Regions from separate parts of the Nonomuraea sp. NPDC004702 genome, predicted to be linked through region 1. Evidence: predicted binding sites of a transcription regulator. Region 1 holds the regulator's gene; the other holds the start of a gene.
What was found. Region 1 encodes HrcA, which represses chaperone genes, less so after heat shock. Its sites were predicted from a motif close to TTGGCACTCTCNNNNNGAGAGTGCCAA; they were not measured.
Positions count from the first base shown of each region.

Region 1 (4,134 bases):
CCACCGGCCCTCGGAGACGGCCAGGTCGACCAGACAGCCCACGCCGTCGCCGACGCCGTCCTCGACGCCCTGCCCGAGCGGCGAGCCCGCCGGCGACCAGGAGTGCCCCGAGATCACGCCGACCCCCACGCCGACCCCGCCGGAGACGACCGAATCGCCGACGTCGTGCCCCTCCGACGAGTGCCCGCCGGACGACCTGCCCACCGGCCCGAGCGACCTGAGCAGCCCGCTGGTGGACGTGCCGCACACGACACCCTGAGCTGGGATCACCAGCGCCCGGTACGCGCGAGCAGCACGGCCGCCGCCGCCACCCCCGCCGTGGAGGTGCGCAGCACGGTCGGCCCGAGCAGCACGGGCACCGCCTTGGCCGCGGCGAACCTGCGCAGCTCCTCCGCCGAGACCCCGCCCTCCGGCCCCACGACGACGACGATGTCGCCGCCGGGCGGCAGCGCCACCTTCGACAGCGGCTCGGCGGCCTCCTCGTGCAGCACGAGCCCCAGCGCCGCGTCGGCCAGCAGCCCCTCGACCTGGGCGGTGGAGGCGAGCTCGGCCACCTGCGGCAGGTGGAACCGGCGCGCCTGCTTGCCGGCCTCGCGGGCCGTGGCACGCCACCGGCCCAGCGCCTTGGCGATCTTGTCGCCCTTCCACTGCGTGATGCTGCGCGAGGCGGCCCAGGGCACGATCACGTCGACCCCCACCTCGGTCATCATCTCGACGGCCAGCTCGCCCCTGTCGCCCTTGGGCAGCCCCTGGACGACCACCAGCCGCCGCGCGGGCGGCTCGACGGTGTAGCGGGCGAGCACGTCGAGCGCGAGTGCGTCCTTGAACACCTCGCGCACCACGCACTCGGCGACGTCGCCCGCGCCGTTGGTCAGGTCGACCCGCTCGCCGGCGCGCAGGCGCCGCACGGAGGCCGCGTGCCGCCCCTCAGGGCCGTCGAGCGTGAGCTCGGCGCCGTTGAGGTCCTCGGCGAGGAACACGGGGACGGTCACGGGTGATCGTCACCTGCCGTTGAAGGCGTCACGCAGGCGGGAGAAAAAACCCTGCTGCCCCGGGGCGAACTTTCCCGGCGGCCGCTCCTCGCCGCGCAGCCTGGACAGCTCGCGCAGCAGGTCCTCCTGCGTCTGGTCGAGCCGCATCGGGGTCTCGACGTTGACGTGGATGAGCAGGTCGCCCCTGCCGGACTCGTTGAGCCGCTGCACGCCGCGCCCGTACATGGTGATGACCTGGCCGGACTGGGTGCCGGGGCGCACGTCGATCTCCTCGGAGCCGTCGAGCGTCTCGACCGCGAGGATGGTGCCGAGCGCGGCGGCCGTCATCGGGATCTGGACCGTGCAGTGGAGGTCGTCGCCGCGCCGCTCGAAGATCTCGTGCGCGCGTTCGACGATCTCCAGGAACAGGTCTCCGGGCGGGCCGCCGCCGGGGCCGACCTCGCCCTCGCCGGCGAGCTGGATGTGGGTGCCGTCCTCGACGCCCGCGGGGATGCGGACCTTGATCGTACGGCGGGTGCGCACCCGGCCGTCGCCCGAGCACTCCTGGCAGGGGTGGCGGATGATGCTGCCGAAGCCGCCGCACTGGGGGCACGGCCGCGAGGTCATGACCTGGCCCAGGAACGAGCGGGTGACCTGGGAGATCTCGCCGCGCCCGTTACACATGTCACAGGTGTCGGGATGGGTGCCGGGGGCCGCGCCGGCGCCGTGGCACACCTCGCACAGCACGGCGGTGTCCACGACCAGCTCGCGGGTGGTGCCGAACGCCGTCTCGCGCAGGTCGAGCTCGACCCGGATGGTGGCGTTGCGGCCCCTCCTGGCGCGCGAGCGCGGCCCGCGGGTGCCGCCCGCGGTGCCGAAGAAGGCGTCCATGATGTCGCTGAAGGGGAAGCCCGCGCCGAAGCCGCCGGCGCCCGCACCCGCGCCGCCGCCGAAGGGGTCGCCGCCCAGGTCGTACATCTGGCGCTTGTTCGGGTCGGACAGCACCTCGTAGGCCTGCGTGATCTCCTTGAACCGCTCCTGGGTCTCAGGATCGGGGTTCACGTCGGGGTGCAGCTCGCGGGCGAGGCGGCGGTAGGCCTTCTTGATCTCGTCCTGACTGGCGTCACGGCGCACCCCGAGGGTGGCGTAGTAGTCGCTGTTTGCCACTTATCGACCTCTTAAGATGCAGCCAGGATCTGGCTGACGTAGCGTGCCACCGCGCGTACGGCGCCCATCGTCACGGGGTAGTCCATCCTCGTGGGACCCAGCACGCCGAGCCGGGCCAGTTGGTTGTCGCCAGAACCGTATCCGGTTGCGACGATGGACGTGCCGCGAAGGTAGGGGTTTTCCGAGCCGATGCGCACGGTGAGCGCGGACGGGGTGTCTGTGGATGTCTCGCCGAGCAACCGCATGAGCACGACCTGCTCCTCCAGCGCCTCCAGCACGTCGCGCAGGCCGGTGGAGAAGTCGGCGCCCGCGAGATTGGCCGCGCCGGCGAACACGATCTTCTCGTCATGGCGTTCGACGAGGGTTTCGAGCAGCACCGACAGGATCGTGGCCACGGCGGGCCGGTCCTCGGCGGGCAGTCGCTCGGGCAGGTCGGCGACCAGCTCGGGGACGTTGCTCAGCCCGCAGCCGTCGAGGCAGGAGTTGAGCACCGCGCGCAGATGGGCGATGCGGTCGTCCTCCACCACCTCGGGCAGCTCGATCACGCGCTGCTCGACGCGCCCGGTGTTGGTGATCAGCACGAGCATGACCCGCCGCTCGTTGAGCGGGACCAGCTCGACGTGCCTGACCGTGGAACGGGTCAGCGTCGGGTACTGCACGACCGCGACCTGCCTGGTGAGCTGCGCGAGCAGCCGCACGGTGCGGAAGACCACGTCGTCGAGGTCGACCGCGCCGGCGAGGAAGGTCTCGATCGCCCGCCGCTCGGCCCCCGACAGGGGCTTGACCTGCGAGAGCCGGTCGACGAACAGGCGGTAGCCCTTGTCCGTCGGCACGCGGCCCGCGCTGGTGTGCGGCTGGGTGATGTACCCGTCCTCCTCCAGAGCGGCCATGTCGTTCCTGACCGTTGCCGGGGAGACCTTGAGGTTGTGGCGCTCCGCCAGCGCCTTGGAGCCCACCGGTTCGTTGGTGGACACGTAGTCTTCGACAATGGCGCGGAGCACCGCCAGCTTCCGTTCGTCGAGCACGTGCTCACCTCCTGCCTCTGCCTAACAGGGAAACGACAGGTCTAGCACTCCGTGTTCCCGAGTGCCAAGTGTACGGCTCTCGCCCACAAGGTGCGATAACACCAGGTCCCATCCTGTTGCTAGCGACTTACAAGCGACAGGCCTCACACTTGCCGCATGACCGACAATTCCCAGCCCCCGCAGTACGGACCGCCCCAGGGGCAGGGTCCCTACTACGGTCAGCCGAACCAGTACGCCCAGCCTCCGTACCAGCCCCAGCAGCACGGCCAGCCGCCCTACCAGCAGCAACAGCCGCCCGCCCAGTACGGCCCCCCGCCCCAGTACGACCAGCAGAACCAGTACGGCCAGCAGAACCAGTACGCCCACCCCGACCAGTACGGCCCGCACAACCAGTACGGCGGGCAGCCGCAGTTCCCGGCCAGGATCGACGGCAAGGCGATCAAGCCGCGCCTGTGGTGGATCGCCGTCGTGTGGGCGGTGGCCGTCGTGCTCGGCGTCGTGGGCGTGGTCGTGTTCGCCGGCGGCGTGCTGAGCAGCGTCTCGGACATGGCCCCGACGAGCACGTTCGCGTCGGGCGAAAGCGTGAAGGTCGCGATCGACCCCGCCAAGCGTCCGGCCGTCTACATCGCGACCGACACGCGGGTCAACTACCAGTGCGAGATCTCCGGCGGCCCGGCCCAGGCCAGGCTGGTCAAGGTCTCCGGCACCCAGACGCTCAGCGCCGGCGGCACCACCTGGCAGGAGATCCTCGCGGTCAACGCCCCCGCCAAGGGCGACTACCAGCTGACCTGCGCCACGCAGGAGGAGTCGTCGGCCCGCTTCGGCGTGGGCCGTGACGTGCTGTCCGCGGCGGGCGGCCTGTTCGGCGGGGTGGCGGCGCTGTTCCTGTTCCCCGGCGCCGGGCTGCTCATCGGCATCATCGGAACCGTCGTCGTCCTCGTACGGCGCAGCGGCGCGCGTAAGCGCCTTGC
Region 1 covers NZ_JBSGCE010000043.1:9,447-13,580, forward strand. Annotated here, with positions in the region: gene ACWEJ6_RS37845 (hypothetical protein) at 1-259, shown strand, start outside; gene ACWEJ6_RS37850 (16S rRNA (uracil(1498)-N(3))-methyltransferase) at 267-992, opposite strand; gene dnaJ (molecular chaperone DnaJ) at 1,002-2,138, opposite strand; gene hrcA (heat-inducible transcriptional repressor HrcA) at 2,150-3,163, opposite strand; gene ACWEJ6_RS37865 (hypothetical protein) at 3,320-4,134, shown strand, end outside.

Region 2 (4,134 bases), on a different contig from region 1:
TCGTAGACGTAGCGGCCCATCGGGCCGACGGCGGCCTGGACGCCGGTGGCGGTCAGCGTGTGCCCGCCGGGCAGCAGGGTGGCGCGCCGGGCGGGGCCGACCTGGGGGCCGGTCCAGAGGGTGGCCTCCTTGACCTCGCCCTTGTAGGAGACCCATTCGGCCTCCGCGCCCTCGGGGATGAACTCGTACGGGATGCCGGGGGCGACCTTGAGACAGGCCCGCGGCGCCCGTGCGACCAGGTCGAGCACGACCGGCCAGGGCGGCGAGTAGGCCATGGGGTCGAACGTCCGGCCCTTGCCGCTGCGCCGGGCCGGGTCGGCGAACAGCGCGTCGTACTCCTCGGGCCGGACCTGCGCCGCGTCGCCCACGCGCACCCGCGCCCGGCCGGCCAGCCCGAGGGCGTCGGCGTTGGCGCTCGCCACGGCGACGGTCAGCGGGTCGAGGTCGACGGCGTCGACCTCGCAGCCGGCGCGGGCGAGCGCCAGGAGGTCGCCGCCGACCCCGCAGCAGGCGTCGATCACCCGTCCGGCGCCCATGCGCCGGGCGCGGTGGTCGGCGACCTCCCGGCGGGTGGACTGCTCCAGGCCGTGCGGGGTGAAGTACATGACCGCGGCGTCCGCGCCGAACTTCGCCGCGGCCCGCTCGCGCAGCGCCGCCTGCGTCAGCGCGGCGGAGGTGAGCGCCGCGTCGTAGGTGCGGCGCAGCCTGGTCGCCGCCGCGACCGGATCGGTCCCGGCCAGCTCCGCGGCCTCGGCGAGCGCCCGCTGCCCGCGCGGGGTCAGCAGCTCGCCGAAGGCGTCGAGATCCATGTACGCACTCCGCTCACAACTCGGGATCGCTCACAGGGAGGTGTCGCCCAGGGAGACCAGCAGGCTGCGCAGCAGCCCGGCCAGAGCCTCGCGCTCGCCCTCGGACAGCCCGGCGAGCAGCCGCTCCTCGTTGGCGGCGTGCCGGACGAGCATCTCGTCGGCTACCTTCCTGCCCTCGTCGGTGAGGGCGACCAGCGTCATGCGCCGGTTGTGCGGCGCCGGCCAGCGGTGGACCAGGCCGCGCCGGACCAGGTGGTCCATCCGGTTGGTGAGCGCGCCGGGGCTGACCATGGCCGAGCTGGACAGGTCCTTCATGCACATCGTGGCGTCGGCGCCGCTGCGCAGCAGCGTGGCCAGCATGTCGAACTCCCATGCCTCCAGCCCGTGCTCGGCCAGGAAGTCCTTCACGCCGCGCTCCAGCAGGCGCGAGGCGCGTGAGATCCGGCCGATCACGCCCATCGGGGACACGTCGACGTCGGGCCGTGTCCGCGCCCACTGTCCGAGAATCACGTCCACCGCGTCATCCACGGGGCTCACCCTACCAAAGCTTCGACGTTGAAATGTTCGGCATCGTGCGGTACTGTCCACGACGTCGAAATGTTCAACGTAGAAATTTTCGAGGTAGGTTCATCATGAAGGTGCTGGTGCTGGGCGCGACGGGGTACATCGGCGGCGCGGTGGTCGAGCGGCTGGCCGAGCAGGGGCACGAGGTGGCCGTCCTGGTGCGGCCCGCCGCCGACGGCTCCCGGCGCGTGCCGGGCGTGGCGGACGAGCGTCACGGAGACCTGAGCGACGTCGCGGGGCTGGCCGCCGCGATCACCCCGGACATCGACGCGATCGTGGTCGCCGCCCAGCTCGGCGGCGACAAGGAGGCCGACCTGGCCGCGATCGGCGTGCTCGCCGCGTCGGGCCGGAAGGTGGTCTTCACCAGCGGCGTGTGGGTGCTGGGCGCCACCGCCGACGGGCACGAGGACAGCCCGGCCGACCCGATTCCGCTCGTGGCGTACCGGCACGAGATCGAGCAGCTGGTCATCGACGGCGGCGGCTCGGTGATCCGGCCCGGCGTCGTCCACGGGCGCGGCGGCGGCATCCCCGCCATGATGCGCGCGCAGGCCGCCGAGCGTGGGGCCGGGGTCTACGTCACCGCCGGCGGCGAGCCGCACACCTGGACGTTCGTGCACGTCGACGACCTGGCCGAGCTCGTCGTGGCCGTCCTGGAGAGGGGCGGCGCCCGCGTCTACCACGGCATCAGCGAGGAGGCCGTGCCGGTCGCCGAGGTGGCCGAGGCGGCGGCCCGGTCCGCGGGCGTCAAGCCGCAGGCCGAGCCCTGGCCGCAGGCCGAGGCGGCCCAGGTGCTGGGGGCGGGCTTCGCCGAGGCCCTGGCGCTCGGCCAGCGCATCAGCGCGACACGCACGCGCGCCGAACTCGGCTGGAACCCCTCCCGGCCCGGCGTCGTCGCCGATCTGACCGAGGGTTCCTACGTCTGATCGCTCTGAGCAGACGCGTTCGTGTTGACTGTCAAGGCCCTCTTGCATATGTTTCCTGTTGGCACTCTCACCTTGAGAGTGCCAACGTGCGACGAGGCAGGTCTGACACCCGCGACGGCAGGCCCCGCTGGTCGCCTCTTCTAGATCATTCAAATCTGAAGGGGAGGTCCGATCGTGACGACCGCCACCAAGGTTCCCGTTAAGCCGCTCGGCGACCGCATCGTGGTTCAGCCGCTTGAGGCAGAGCAGACCACCGCTTCCGGTCTGGTCATCCCGGACACCGCCAAGGAGAAGCCGCAGGAGGGCAAGGTCCTCGCGGTGGGCCCCGGCAACTGGGATGAGGACGGCGACAAGCGTATTCCGCTCGACGTCTCCGAGGGCGACGTCGTCCTCTACAGCAAGTACGGCGGCACCGAGGTCAAGTACGGCGGCGAGGAGTACCTCGTGCTCTCCGCCCGCGACGTTCTCGCGATCATCGAGAAGTAAGCCGGTTGTGTCGAGCCCCGGGCGCTCTTGAGGGCCCGGGGCTTTCGACGCCAGGAGAGGACTTTCAGCATGGCGAAGATCCTGCAGTTCGACGAGGACGCCCGTCGCGCGCTTGAGCGCGGTGTCAACGCCCTCGCGGACGCCGTGAAGGTAACCCTCGGCCCGCGTGGCCGTAACGTCGTCATCGACAAGAAGTTCGGTGCGCCGACGATCACGAACGACGGTGTGACCATCGCTCGTGAGATCGAGCTGGAGGAGCGCTACGAGAACCTCGGCGCCCAGCTCGCCAAGGAAGTTGCCACCAAGACCAACGACATCGCGGGCGACGGCACCACCACCGCCACCGTGCTGGCCCAGGCCATGGTCCGCGAGGGCCTGCGCAACGTGGCCGCCGGCGCCTCGCCGCTGTCGCTCAAGCGTGGCATCGACAAGGCCGCCAAGGAGATCAGCGACCGGCTGCTGGCCAGCGCGCGCGAGGTGGGCGACAAGAAGGAGATCGCCAACGTCGCCACCATCTCCGCCCAGGACGCCAAGATCGGCGAGCTGATCGCCGAGGCGTTCGACAAGGTGGGCAAGGACGGTGTCCTCACCGTCGAAGAGTCCAACGCCATGGGCATGGAGCTCGAGTTCACCGAGGGCATGCAGTTCGACAAGGGCTACCTGTCGGCCTACATGGTGACCGACCCCGAGCGCATGGAGTCCGTCCTGGAGGACGCGTACATCCTGCTCACCCAGGGCAAGATCTCCTCCATCGCCGACTTCCTGCCGCTGCTGGAGAAGGTCGCCCAGACCAAGAAGCCGCTGCTCGTGGTCGCCGAGGACGTCGAGGGCGAGGCCCTGGCCGTCCTGGTCACCAACAAGATCCGCGGCACCTTCACCTCCGTGGCCGTCAAGGCCCCGGGCTTCGGTGACCGCCGCAAGGCGATGCTCCAGGACATGGCGATCCTCACCGGCGGCCAGGTCGTCAGCGAAGAGGTCGGCCTCAAGCTGGAGCACGTCGGCCTCGAGGTGCTCGGCACGGCCCGCCGCGTCGTCGTCACCAAGGACGCCACGACCATCGTCGACGGCGCCGGCGACCAGCAGGCGATCGAGGACCGCGTCAAGGAGATCAAGATTGCCATCGAGCAGTCCGACTCCGACTGGGACCGCGAGAAGCTGCAGGAGCGTCTGGCCAAGCTCGCCGGCGGTGTGTGCGTGCTGCGCGTCGGCGCCGCCACCGAGGTGGAGCTGAAGGAGAAGAAGCACCGCCTTGAGGACGCGATCTCCGCGACCCGCGCCGCGATCGAGGAGGGCATCGTCTCCGGCGGTGGCTCGGCCCTCATCCACGTGGGCAAGGAGCTCGACGACCTCGG
Region 2 covers NZ_JBSGCE010000044.1:14,173-18,306, reverse strand. Annotated here, with positions in the region: gene ACWEJ6_RS38270 (class I SAM-dependent methyltransferase) at 1-809, opposite strand, end outside; gene ACWEJ6_RS38265 (MarR family winged helix-turn-helix transcriptional regulator) at 840-1,337, opposite strand; gene ACWEJ6_RS38260 (NAD-dependent epimerase/dehydratase family protein) at 1,442-2,296, shown strand; gene groES (co-chaperone GroES) at 2,471-2,782, shown strand; gene groL (chaperonin GroEL) at 2,852-4,134, shown strand, end outside.
Region 2: a site for HrcA is predicted at 2,355-2,381, ahead of groES (co-chaperone GroES). Genes of this name have one in related genera too.